Regions from separate parts of the Massilia oculi genome, predicted to be linked through region 2. Evidence: predicted binding sites of a transcription regulator. Region 2 holds the regulator's gene; the other holds the start of a gene.
The links. Region 2 encodes FliA, which starts transcription of late flagellar genes. Its sites were predicted from a motif close to CTAAAGTTTNNNNNNNNNNNGCCGNTA; they were not measured.
Positions count from the first base shown of each region.

Region 1 (6,545 bases), 2.9 Mb from region 2:
TCGCACATCGCTTACCGCCGCTACGACGACGCGCCGGTGCCGGTGGTGCGCCGTTTCGAGATCTTCGCCGACCGCACCGAGGTGATCGACCAGCACTATCCTGCCGCGGGCGATCCGAACGTGGCGATCGAGCTGATGGTCGTCAATCCGGCCACCGGTGAGCAGCGCAAGATCGACCTCGGCCAGGACAAGGACATCTACCTGGTGCGCGCCGACTTCAGCGCCGACGCCAAGACCCTGGTCTACCAGCGCCAGACGCGCGACCAGAAGCGCCTCGACCTGGTGGCGGTCGACGTCGCCACCCTGGCCCAGCGTCCGCTGTTCTCGGAAACCTCCAGCACCTGGGTCGAAGTCCATAACGACCTGCGCTTCCTCAAGAACCGCCAGGCCTTCGTCTGGGCATCCGAGCGCACCGGCCGCAAGCACCTGTACCTGTACGACCTGAACGGCAAGCTGCTGCACCCGATCTCGCGCGGCGACTGGGGCGTGGACAATATCCTGGCCGTCGATGAAGGCGCCGGCAAGATCTATATTTCGTCGAACCGCGACGCCGTGATCGACAAGCAGACCTATGCGCTGTCGCTGGATGGCCGCGGCGCCGACAAGCCGGCCCGCATTACCCAGGGCGACGGCTGGCACGAGGCTTCGTTCGCCGGCAACGGCAAGCTGTTCGTCGACACCTATTCGAATCCGAACACCCCGCCGCAAGTGTCGATCCGTCGCGCCGACGGCAGCATGGTCGAGTGGATCGAGAAAAACGAACTCAATGCCAACCATCCATACACGCGCCACCTCGATGCGCACCTGCCGACCGAGTTCGGCACCCTGAAGGCGGCCGATGGCCAGACCCTGCACTATTCGATCATCAAGCCGGCCGGTTTCGATGCGACTAAACGTTACCCGGTGTTCCTGTTCACCTATGGCGGCCCGCATTCGCAGCGCGTGACCCGTGCCTGGGGCAATTATTTTGATCAGTACATGGCGCAGCAGGGCTTCGTGGTCTTCCGTCTCGACAATCGTGGCTCGGGCCGCCGCGAGCGACAGTTCACCGACGTACTGCACAACAACCTGGGCAAGCACGAAGTCGAAGACCAGGTGGCCGGCATCGACTGGCTGGCCAGGCAGAGCTTCGTCGATCCGAAACGCGTGGGCGTGTTCGGCTGGAGCTATGGCGGCTTCATGACCTTGCGCCTGCTGTCCGCAGCGTCGGACAAGATCGCGATGGGCGTGTCGGTGGCGCCGGTGACCGACTGGGCGTTGTACGACACCCACTATACCGAGCGCTACGTTGGCGGTACGCCCAAGGGCGATCCGGAAGCCTACAAGCGCAGCGGCGTGTTCGCCCACCTGGACGGCATGAAATCGCATCTGCTGCTGATCCACGGCATGGCCGACGACAATGTCCTGTTCTCGAACACCACCCTGTTGATCGATGAGCTTGTGAAGCGCAATGTGCAGTTCGACCTGATGACCTATCCGGGCGCCAAGCACGGCATGTCGGGCCGCACCAACCAGCGCCACGTGTATGGCCTGATCGAGTCCTACTTCAAGAAGCAGCTGGGCGGCACGCAGCCGAACTGATCGTTGCTTTCCAAAACAAAACGGCCGCGTCGATCGACGCGGCCGTTTTTCATTGCGCTGTCAAAGCGCGGTGTGGCTTACGGACGTGGCGTTGGACGGTTTGCTTCGTCCACGGCATCCTTCACGACCTCTTTCGCGTCGCCATAGGCTTCCTGGGTCTTGCCCTCGGCCTGGTTCGCCAGGCCCTTGGCCTGCTGCTCGGTGCTGCCCACCATTTTGCCGGCGCCTTCCTGAATCTTGCCGCCGATGTCTTTCAGTTTGCCTTCGACTTGGTCCTTGTTCATGGTGTTCTCCTTGAGTAATGCATGCCTGGATGGCCATGCGATGGGTACAGAATAGTCCATCCGCACCTGCTCATCTGTTAGCGCACGCACACAGCGATCCGTCCCCACCCGCGCGACATTTTTGTAGCTCAAATGCTAATCTTTTCTTGCAACGCGGCCCGCCGCTCAAGAAGAGAATTCTCCATGAATAACAACAATACCGACGCCGTCCCGGCAACCCACGAAGCTCCGCAGGCCCAGCGCCGCCTGGCGCGCCGCGTGACCCTCGTCAATGGCATCGCCGTGCTGTTCATCCTCGGCCTGGCCGCCGTCGTGCTCGCGGCCGATGCGCTGCTGCTGGTGTTTGCCTGCATCCTGTTCGCCATCTTGCTCTATAAATTGAGCGAGATCATGCACCGGCGCTTCCACATGCGGCGCAAGCTCGCGCTCGGCATCGTCGTGCTGCTGCTCGGCGCCATCATCGGCCTGGGCGGCTGGGCCATGGCGCCGCAGATTTCCGAGCAGTCGACCCAGCTGGCGGAGGAAATCCCGGCCGCCATCGAGCGTCTGCAGGGCGAAGTCGCACAGCATCCGCTGCTCAAGCGTGTGGTGGACGAGCTGCCGCCGCCGGAAGACATCGTCAAGCAAATGAGTTCGCTGGTACCGAACGCCGGCCTGTTCTTCTCGGGCGTCCTGGGCGCCCTCGGCAACGTCGTCATCATCATCTTCGTCGGCATCTATTTCGCCGCCACGCCGGGCGTCTATACCGGCGGCTTCATCCGCCTGATCCCGCAACACAAGCGCGGCCGCGCACGCGAGGTCATCGACGAGATGAGCGATTCGCTCGCCAGCTGGCTGCTCGGCAAGGCGCTGTCGATGCTGATCGTGGGCACCACCACCGCGATCGGGCTGTCCCTGCTGGGCGTACCGCTGGCGCTGATCCTGGGCATCATCGCCGGTCTGCTCGACTTCATTCCCTACCTCGGCCCGATCATGGCCGGCATCCCGGCCGTGCTGCTGGCGCTGTCGATCAGCCCGGAAATGGCGATGTATGCACTGTTGCTGTTCGCGGCGATCAATATGCTCGAAGGTTATGTGCTGCAGCCGATGATCGAAGCCAAGGCGATCGAATTGCCGCCCGCGCTAGTGATCGTGATGCAACTGATCTTTGGCACCCTGTTCGGCTTCGCCGGCGTGGCGCTGGCCACGCCCCTGGCCGCCGTGCTGGCGGTACTGGTCAGGATGCTCTATATAGAAGACGTGCTGGGGGACAGACCGGCGAAAGGGGCAAGCTAGCGCCGGCGCGCCGCATTGACGGCGCGGCGCGCCACGGCATCGCTGAAACCGTGGGCGCCAACGACAAAGCCGCGCGATTGCGCGGCTTTGTCATGGTGCAGAAGGCAGATCAGCGATTGCCTTTGGCGATTTCCTTCACGTCGCCGATCTTCTTCTGGGCCTTGCCCTCGGCCTGGTTCGACAGGCCTTCGCTCTGCTGCTGGCGGCTGCCGACGGCTTCGCCGACCTTCTGCTGCACCTTGCCGCCGACTTCCTTCGCCTTGCCCTTGACTTGATCCTTGTTCATTGCAGTCTCCTTGCCTGGTCCGTGGATGAGCCTTAAGAATAGGAGTAACTTCCAGGCAGTTCTGTTCGTCGCTTAACAAACAGGCTTACGCCAGACGCTGGCCAGCCACGGTTGCTGGTCGCGAGGGAAGCCGGGCGGCCGGTAGTAATGATGCAGGGCCGTGAAGCCGGCCGCGAGCAGATAGCGTTCCCAGGTGGCGTAGTCGTAATAACTGCCATAGCGCGGGCCGTTCCAGCCTTCCCGGTTGTCGCCGCGCGGATTCGAACTGAACAGCACCCCGCCCGGCTTGAGCGCGGCGTGCAGATGCACCAGCACCTGCGGCAAGGCGGCGCTCGGTACATGGAACAACACGGCATTGGCAAAGATGCCGTCAAAGGTCGCTTGAGGCAGATCAAGGTGCAGGAAATCCTGGCGCCATACCTCGCAGCCACTGTAGTCGCGCGCCATGGCCACGAAGCGCTCGCTGCCGTCGACGCCGATGGCGCGGTGGCCGAGCGCACTGAAGGTCTTGAGGTCGCGCCCCGGTCCGCAGCCCAGGTCGAGAATGGTGTAAGGCGCCGGCGCCTCGATTGCATCCAGCAGGGCGGCGATGTTCTGGCTGACGTCGTGGTCGATCGTGCCGGCGAAGAAGGAGTCGGCATTGCGCTCGTAATGCGCGAGCGTCCGGCGGGCGATGTCGTCGTGCGCCTCGTGACTGTGATTGTTCTGATGATCCATGTCGACAGTATGCCAGCTGGCGGCCCCGGGAAAAAAATTCAAAAAAAATTCAAAAAAACCCTAAAGTTCCCAAAATCCCTGCCGTAAAAGAACCAGACAACCGGCAATCCGGCCGGAGTTTCATTGTTTTGGTGGCAACATGAACGCAAACGAAGTCCTCGCGATGTACGAAAACCTGGCTGGCCTGACCCGTCAGATGTCGCAAGCCGCCAAGGCCGGAGACTGGAACGAGTTTGCCAACCTGAACGTGGAAGCCAAGGTCGAAGCGCGCAGCGCCGCCGCCGGCATGCCGGCCCTGGAGGGCGCCCAGCGCCTGCGCAAGATCGACCTGCTCAAGCAGCTGATGGCCAACGACCGCGCGATCCGCGACGTGACCGAGCCGTTCGATGGCCAGCTGGACCGCGCGCTGCAGGCGCACTGATTCCTGGCGAATACTGAACCAAGGCACCTGCGGGTGCCTTTTTTGTTGCAGGAATAAAGACCGACTGCGGCGCGAGGGAGCGAAGCGCCAAAGAAAAGGCGCTGTCATCGTTATCTGTTGATGACCTTGAATGCGATACGCAGCAATTGCTCGACGGAAGTGACCCTCCCACCATCGATCGCCCAATGCCAGCCAAGGTAGTTGGGTAGCCAGCGCGACGCCACGCCATGGAAGCGCGCCAGCCATTCCTTGAAGCGCCGATGATAAGCGTTCACATGTTGAACATGGATCGCGCCCTCGACGCCGCTGCGCACCCGCTCGCCGGCGCTGAGATTGACGGCCTGGTGCGCAATGCCATGGACTTGGGCGAAGGCGCGGTAGGCGGCGTTGGCGTCGGTGACCAGCAGCGCTTGCGAATCGAGTTTCGGCAGCAGGTGCTTGATCAGTTGGGTCACTTTCAAGGCGCCGCGGCCGGTGACGGCATCAATGGTCTGTCCACTGCGGTCGCGCGCCACCAGGATGCAGTCGAGGTGACGTGAAATGCCGCGCAAGGCGGCCCTGCCACCGCGTTTGCGCGGAGGGCGATGGAGCTTGCGCGCCCCCTTCTGCGATTCGAGCAGGAACATCTCGTCGGCCTCGACGATGCCGGCCAGGCGCTCGGGCCGGTCGTCCTTGACCCGGTCGAGGAAGCGGTGGCGCCAGCGAAACGTCGTGTTCGGGTGCACGCCTACCCGCTTGGCCGCAGAGCGGACCGTGCGGGAATCGAGCATCGTGTCCAGGTAATCGAGCCACTTGTCCTTGTGCCTCAGCCGCGCCAGCGGCGTGCCGGTCAGGTCGTTGAAGGTACGGCCGCATGCGCGGCAGCGAAAGCGTTGCAAGTCGTTGGCCTGGCCATGGTGGTGACAACGCTCGCAGCCGCAGTCGGGGCAGCAGCGCTCCTTTGACCGGATCTCGCCGATGAGGGCGATCACTCGGTCGAGCCCGGCTGCCGGATGCAGGACGGCGAGCACCTGCTGCCGCTGCCACTGGTTCAGCAGCGGCAGCCCGTTGAACAGCTTCGCAAACTCCGGCGCTTTCATTGCGCGCTCCCGATCGATGACGACCGGGGTTGGACCGCGGGTCAGCTCAGCAGTTCAATGCTCATCCATATCTAACGGGTACAGCGCCAAAAAAAAGCGCCCATCGGGCGCCTTGGATGCCATCGAGCCAGGGGCTCGACCGCGAATCGGGTGGAGGACGAACCCCAGCTATCTGCTGGCGTCGCCTCTTGCCGGTTGCTCCCGGCGCCCACCGCCGCTGCAGGCAAGTGGACTGCTTCCGGTCACAGGCGTTTCATCAACGGTCGTCTGTTGTCGCGCCACGCTATCGGTGGTGGCTGCGCAGACCCTGTGCCGTCTGTGACCTCGTCGATCACAAGTCCAGTATAACGCAAAATCAAACTTGTGTAGACATTTCCTGTTCAGTCTCGTCCAGCTTCGGCTCGACCGGCTCCTGGCTCGCTTTCTTGCGCGCGAAACGCTGGCGCAGGCGGGTCATCAAGGGCATACCCGGCATGGGCTGGATCCGCCCTGCCCGCTTGCGACGCCGCACCATCAGGATCGCAGCGACGGCCAGCGCCAGCACGGCGCCAAGGCCGCCGGCGATCCAGTCCCAGGGCGTCGGCGCCTCCGGCTCGGGCGCCGGACGCCGCCGCGCCGGATGCGGCTTGTTCGGGTCGAGCGGCCGCGGCTTGCTGACGGCCGCCGGGCTGGCGCCCAGCGCCACCTGCAATACCTTCACCTTGTCTTCCAGCTGGCCGATCTGCTCGCGCAACTGCGCATTCTTGTAGTCCAGCGCGGCGCACACGGTCGAGCGGTCGACGTCGGGCGCGGGCGCGCAAGCGGCCGGCGCCGCCGGGGCGGCCAGTGGCAGGGGCAGCGCCCTGGGGGCCGGCTTCGGCTCGGCTGCCGGTGCCGGCTGGGCTTCCTGTTTCGGTTCCGGT
Region 1 covers NZ_CP029343.1:1,352,915-1,359,459, forward strand. The annotation lists gene DIR46_RS06255 (S9 family peptidase) at 1-1,581, shown strand, start outside; gene DIR46_RS06260 (CsbD family protein) at 1,659-1,865, opposite strand; gene DIR46_RS06265 (AI-2E family transporter) at 2,049-3,140, shown strand; gene DIR46_RS06270 (CsbD family protein) at 3,250-3,426, opposite strand; gene DIR46_RS06275 (class I SAM-dependent methyltransferase) at 3,499-4,143, opposite strand; gene DIR46_RS06280 (flagellar protein FliT) at 4,283-4,564, shown strand; gene DIR46_RS06285 (IS1595 family transposase) at 4,675-5,643, opposite strand; gene DIR46_RS06290 (FimV/HubP-related protein) at 5,999-6,545, opposite strand, start outside.
Region 1: a site for FliA is predicted at 4,204-4,230, ahead of DIR46_RS06280 (flagellar protein FliT). Genes of this name have one in related genera too.

Region 2 (6,545 bases):
ATTTACGGCAGCAACTTCCCGAGATGCATTGCGCAAAGTGCGCGAAGCCCTGGGGCCGGATGCCGTCATCCTCTCCAACCGTCCGGTGGACGGCCAGGTCGAGATCCTCGCGCTGGACAACGACGACGTGGCCTCGCTGGCCGCGCCGGCCGTTGACTCGGAAATGGCCCAGCCGAAGCCCAACCTGCAGCTGCAGCATCTGGAAGACCTCGCGCCCGCACCGGCCCCCGCCGCCGCCCCGGCCTTCCTGTCGCGCCGCCTGCAGGACAGCGCCCCGGCCGCGCCAAGCGCGCCGATGGCGCCAGCCTACGCCGAGCCAGCCCCGACCTACGCCGAACGCCGCGCCCCGGCCGCGGAGCCGGCCATCGACATGAGCGCCATGACCTCGATGATGAGCGCCGCGATCGCCCAGGCCAAGGAATCGGCCGCCGCCGAAATGAACGGCATGATGAGCGAGATCCGCGCCATGCGCGGCCTGATGGAAACCCAGTTGGCCGAACTGTCGTGGAACGCCACCGCCCAGCGCGAGCCGCACAAGGCGACCGTGCTGCGCGAGATGCTGGCCGCCGGTTTCTCGGCCACCCTGGCGCGCTTCCTGATTGAAAAAATGCCGGCAACCAAGGATGCCGCGGAAGCGATGCGCTGGGTCAAGAGCGTGCTGGCCCGTAACCTGACCACCATCGGCAACGAAGACGCGCTGCTGGAGCAGGGCGGCGTGTACGCCCTGGTCGGCCCGACCGGCGTCGGCAAGACCACCACCACCGCCAAGCTGGCCGCGCGCTGCGTGATGCGCCACGGCCCGGACAAGCTGGCCCTGATCACCACCGATGCCTACCGTATCGGCGGCCACGAACAATTGCGCATCTACGGCAAGATCCTGGGCGTGATGGTGCACTCGGTGAAGGACGAAGCCGACCTGCGCATCGCCCTGAAGGAACTGCGCAACAAGCACACCGTGCTGATCGACACCATCGGCATGTCGCAGCGCGACCACATGGTGGCCGAGCAGGTCGCCATGCTGTCCGGCTCGGGCGCCGACGTGAAGCGCCTGCTGTGCCTGAACTCGACCTCGACGGGCGAGACGCTGAACGAAGTGGTGCGCGCCTACCAAGGCAGCGGCCTGCACGGCGCCATCATGACCAAGATGGACGAAGCCGCATCGATCGGCGGCGTGCTCGACGTCGTGATCCGCCAGAAGCTGAACCTGCACTACATCTCGAACGGCCAGCGCGTGCCGGAAGACCTGCACGTGGCCGACCGCGCCCTGCTGGTCGACCGCGCCTTCCGCAACCGCGGCAATGCAACTGCCGACGCAGACATGCCGCTGATGATGGCCGCTGCACAAACCGCTGGCGCGCGCGAGGTGAACCTTGGCTAGTTTCGATTTCGACCAGGCCGAAGGCCTGCGTCGCATGCTGCAGGGCCCGCGTCCGCGCGTGGTCACCTTCCTCTCGGCCACGCCTGAAGACGACAAGGGCGCCATGCTGGTCAACCTGGGCGCCTCGCTGGCCCAGACCGGCAACGACGTGCTGATCGTCGATGCCTGCGAAGTGGAATACGGCGTCGCGCGCCGGCTCGGCATGAACCGCAGCGCCTCGCTGCTGCAGGTGGCGCGCCAGGAAAGCGCATTGAACCAGGTGATCCGCCCGGCGCCGCAAGGCTTCTCGGTGGTGCCGATGGGCGCTCCCGCGACGGCGGCCGAGGCGCGCCGCCTGGGCAATACCTTCGACGTGCTGGCGCTGCAATCCGGCATCGTGATCGTCGACGCCGAGCTCGGCCCGGACGGCGATTTCCCGCTGGCTTCGATGAGCGATTCCGAGATCGTGGTCCAGGTGTCCACCAGCGCGGCGTCGATCACGAATGCCTACTCGCTGGTCAAGCGGCTGTCGCAGCAACTGGGCCGGCGCCCGTTCGGCATCCTTGTTACCGGTGCGACAGAGGCTGAGGCCAAGGTGGTATACGATAATATGTCAGCAGCAGCAACACGTTACCTTGCCGTCAAGCTCAGTTTCATGGGCTCGGTACCGGCCGACGAGTACTTGCACCGGGCCGCGCGCCTGGGCCGGGCCGTGGTCGACGCCTTCCCGCTGGCCGGCGCGTCGGTGGCGTTTCGCCAGCTGGCAGGCAAGTTCGCGCTGCACGCCATGCCGCAGTTCGGCAGGCAGGGGAGCGCGGCCCACTTTGGTTCGTAATCGACATCGGCAATAGCACACACGTAGAGAGAAGACTGACACCAGCATGTACACGGTCAAAGGGAAAGCGGACAAGAATTCTTTGCTGACGGAGCATATGCCGTTGGTAAAGCGCCTTGCCCACCACATGAAGGCCAAGCTGCCGCCTTCGGTGGAAGTGGATGACCTGGTACAAGCCGGCATGATCGGCCTGCTGGATGCCATCAACCGCTACGAAGACAACCACGGCGCCCAGTTCGAGACCTATGCGGTGCTGCGCATCCGCGGCGCCATGCTCGACGAGCTGCGCAGCAGCGACTGGATGCCGCGCAGTACGCGCCAGAACATGCGCAAGGTCGAGAGCGCGATGCACGAGCTGCAGCAGCGCCTGGGCCGGCCGCCGAGCGAATCCGAGGTGGCCAAGTCGCTCAAGCTCTCGCTCGAGGATTACCAGGACATGCTGGCCGACTCGGGCGGCCACCAGCTGCTCTATTACGAAGATTTTCATGACGACGACGGCGACGGCAACTTCCTCGACCGCTACGCGGTGGACGACAGCGACCCCTTGCGCGGCCTGATGGAAACCGATTTCCGCCACGCGGTGATCGAGGCCATCGACAACCTGCCGCCGCGCGAGAAGCTCTTGATGGGCTTGTATTACGAAGAGGAGCTGAACCTGAAGGAAATCGGCGCCGTCATGGGCGTCAGTGAATCGCGGGTGTCGCAGCTGCACACCCAGGCCGTCGCGCGCCTGCGCACCACCTTGCGAGAGCATATATGGACTGGGCCAGCGTAGGCGGCCTGGTGCTGGCGATCGCCGGCATCTTCCTCGGCTACACGCTCGACGGCGGCAGGTTTGCATCGCTGATGCAGCCGGCCGCCTTCGCCATCGTCGTCGTCGGCACCTTCGGCGCCGTGCTGCTGCAGAGCGAGCCGCGCACCTTCCTGCGCGGCCTCGGCATGCTGCGCTGGGTCTTCGTGCCGCCCAAGAACGGGCGCCAGAAGCTGTCGCGCGACATCACTCTGTGGAGCCAGACGGCGCGTCGCGACGGCCTGCTGTCGCTGGAACAATACATGAACAAGGCCGACCCGTTCGTGGCCAAGGGCCTGCGCCTGGTGGTGGACGGCATCGCGCCGGACAAGCTGCGCAGTTTGCTGGAACACGAGATCAACGGCTATGAATTCGCCCAGCGACAGGCGGCGCGCATCTGGGAATCGGCGGCCGGCTACGCGCCGACGATCGGCATCCTGGGCGCCGTGCTGGGCCTGATCCATGTGATGGAAAACCTGTCCGACCCGGCGCGCCTGGGTTCCGGCATCGCGGTCGCTTTCGTGTCGACCGTGTACGGCGTCGGCCTGGCCAACCTGTTCTTCTACCCGGTCGGCAACAAGCTCAAGGCGATCGTCAACGACCGGGTCTCGCAGTACGAGATCCTGGCCGAAGTCTTCGCCGACCTGGCCAGCGGCGACCACGGCCGCGTGGTCGACGAACGCGTCGCCAGCCTGCTGGCGCGCCACTGACGGGGGACCCAGGTCATGGCCCGCAAGCGCTACGACGACGACGTCCCGCAGGAACACCACGAGCGCTGGCTGATCTCCTACGCCGACCTGATCACCTTGCTGTTCGCCTTCTTCGTGGTGATGTACGCGATCTCGATCGTCAACGAGGGCAAGTACCAGGTGCTGTCGGACGCCCTGGGGGACGCCTTCGGCGGACGCGGCGCGGCGACCCAGGTGAATACCAACGTCGAGCCGGTGCTGCCGCTGTCGCACATCATCAACCGCAAGCGCAACGAGGCCGCCCGCCGCGAGCAGGAGCGCATGGGCGTGATGGCGCGCGAGCTGTCGGCGACCCTGCTGCCGCTGGTGAAATCGGGCCAGGTGCGGGTGACCCAGAATGCGCGCGGCATCAGCGTCGAGATCAATGCCAGCGTGCTGTTCGAGCAGGGCCAGGCCTTGCTCGACCCGGAAGCGCGCGAAGTGCTGGGCGCCGTGGCGGGCCTCTTGAAGGACGATACCCACCGCATCGAGGTCGAGGGCCATACCGACGACGTGCCGATCGCCAGCCCGGTGTATCCGTCGAACTGGGAGCTGTCGACCGCGCGCGCATCGAGCGTGGTGCGGCTGTTCATCGACAACGGCCTGCCGCCGGCGCGGCTGTCGGCGATCGGCTTTGCCGACACGCGGCCGGTCGCGCCGAATACCGACATCGCCGGGCAGACCCGCAACCGGCGGGTGGCGGTGACCATCCTGGCGGCCCTGCCTGAAACAGGCGGTAACATACTGCCCTGAACCAGAACGAGATCTCATGTCATAATCGGAAGGCCGTTGCCGCATTCGCGGCGGCGGCTTGTCAAACCGTGATGGCCCCGTGTCGGGAGGAGGCGAAATGCATGTCAAACGAAGCATGCCGGCAGCTGTGCTGGCGACGTTGCTGGCGCTGGGCGGCCTGGTCGGCGCGGTCAAGGCCGTGGAGGCCAAGGTGAACGTGCATCACCGGCTCGAGGTGGAGACCGGCGCCAAGTCGGTCAAGGTGCGGGTGCTGATCGAGAACCGCGGCGACCAGTCGGTATGGATCCCGCGCGAGATCGCCCTGGGCGACGACCTCACCGCCCCGCGCTTCAACCTGCGCACACCCGGGGAAGAACTGGCCTATACCGGCCGCATGGTCAAGCGCGCCGCGCCGGGCCCGGCCGACTACCTCGAGGTCAAGCCGCAGACCACCCACCTGAACACGATCGACATCACCCAGGCCTATGCGTTCAAGCCGGGGCAGCATAGCTACGAAATCCGCTATGCGGGGCCGTGGCTGTCCAGCCTGGGCAAGCTCGATGCGGCCAGCATCAAGAGCAGTCCGGCGATTCCGGTGAAGTTTTCGTTTACGCAGCGCTAGATCATCGTTTTCTGAAACGTAGGGTGGATGGCGCAGCCGTCCACCCTACGGGTATCGAACATCCGGTGTCCGCCATCATTGCTGCACCGGCGTATTCTCCCCAAAATACTCATGTGAATCGGCGTTGTTGATCGCCCGCTCCGGCGCCGATCTCGCCAGTTCGGCGGCGCCGGCCTGGCCGTACACGTGGTCGTCGGTCGCCGCCACCACGTCGAAATGGCTGAGCTCATGCAGCAGGGTGCCGCCGCGCGAATCGGTGCCGGTCACGGCCGCGGCCCAGAATGCCCTGCACACCCACACGGTGTACGGCCGCGCCGGATACACGTACGCAAAATACGGCTCGTCGCAATCGCAATCGATCCTGACCGGCTTGTTCTCGAACGCGTCCTTGATGGCCGTGAAATTGCTCGTGACCTTGGCGCCGCGCGCGGCGTCCAGTGCGCCGAACCAGGTCGAGTAGCGCTCGCCATACTGCTTGCCCGAGGTGAGATAGGCATGGCTGTCGACCGTCATCGCGCGTCCCGCATCCATCGCTGTCACCAATTGCTCCTGCTGGGCGTTCGAGCAGTTGGCGTAGCTCAGGCCGGCGCCGCCCGGTTCCGGCGCCATGCCGGCCGGCTTGGCGCCGCGCGGCAGGCGGCCGTCGACCCAGATGCTGACCGGCTTCGACACCAGTTCGCCGACCACCGGCTGGACACCGGCGCCCGGCGCCGGCATGGCCGCGCTGTGGTAGCGGATCGTGTAGTTGCCGGTCACGCTCATCTCGTACAGCCGCGACAGCTCCACCGTCTTGCTGAGCGAGGCGCCGGGATCCAGGCGCACGTAGTCCGACGGGCCGGGCGCCGCGCGCTTGATGCGCCGGCCGAGGTAGCGCACGGGCTGGCCGTCGCGCCGCACCTCGAACAAGGGCGCTTCCACCCCATCCAGCGGCGTGCGCCAGCGCAGCAGGTGCGCTGTGGCGCCGGTCGTGTTGGTGAGGGTGACGCGCACCATCACGTCGTCGCCACGCTCGACGGTGGGCTTCACCGGGGTGACGGTGACCTCGACGGCGGTTGCGCCGCCGCAGGTAAGCGACAGCACCAGGGCCGCGACGGCGGCCGACGGAAGGATAGGGTGGGGGGACATGGCAGGCTCCAGAAATGATGGCGATTCCCCACTGTCACCCCATCCATGCGCCGCATCTTGTTCTGGTGCAACGTCCATCGCTTCTCTTCTTAAACGAGGTCAATGGGCTGGCGGATACTAAGACAAATAAACAACAGATCATGAATCAATGACGGACCGCCAGGAAGCTATTTGCTATCATGCAACTAAGATATCCAGCAGGTTATTAATTCTTGGTCAAGATGATTGGCCAGAGGCGTTTCCCATGATTACCCAGACGAGCAGTGGTACGACCAGGTCGGTGCGGTTCTTGCAGGCGCGGAGGACGGCATGAGGGAAACCCGGGAAATGATCGACGCCCTGGCGCGAGAAATCGG
Region 2 covers NZ_CP029343.1:4,247,132-4,253,676, forward strand. The annotation lists gene flhF (flagellar biosynthesis GTPase FlhF) at 1-1,378, shown strand, start outside; gene DIR46_RS19170 (MinD/ParA family ATP-binding protein) at 1,371-2,192, shown strand; gene DIR46_RS19175 (RNA polymerase sigma factor FliA) at 2,239-2,967, shown strand; gene DIR46_RS19180 (flagellar motor protein) at 2,949-3,692, shown strand; gene motD (flagellar motor protein MotD) at 3,708-4,463, shown strand; gene DIR46_RS19190 (hypothetical protein) at 4,561-5,064, shown strand; gene DIR46_RS19195 (M35 family metalloendopeptidase) at 5,140-6,189, opposite strand; gene DIR46_RS19200 (EAL domain-containing protein) at 6,499-6,545, shown strand, end outside.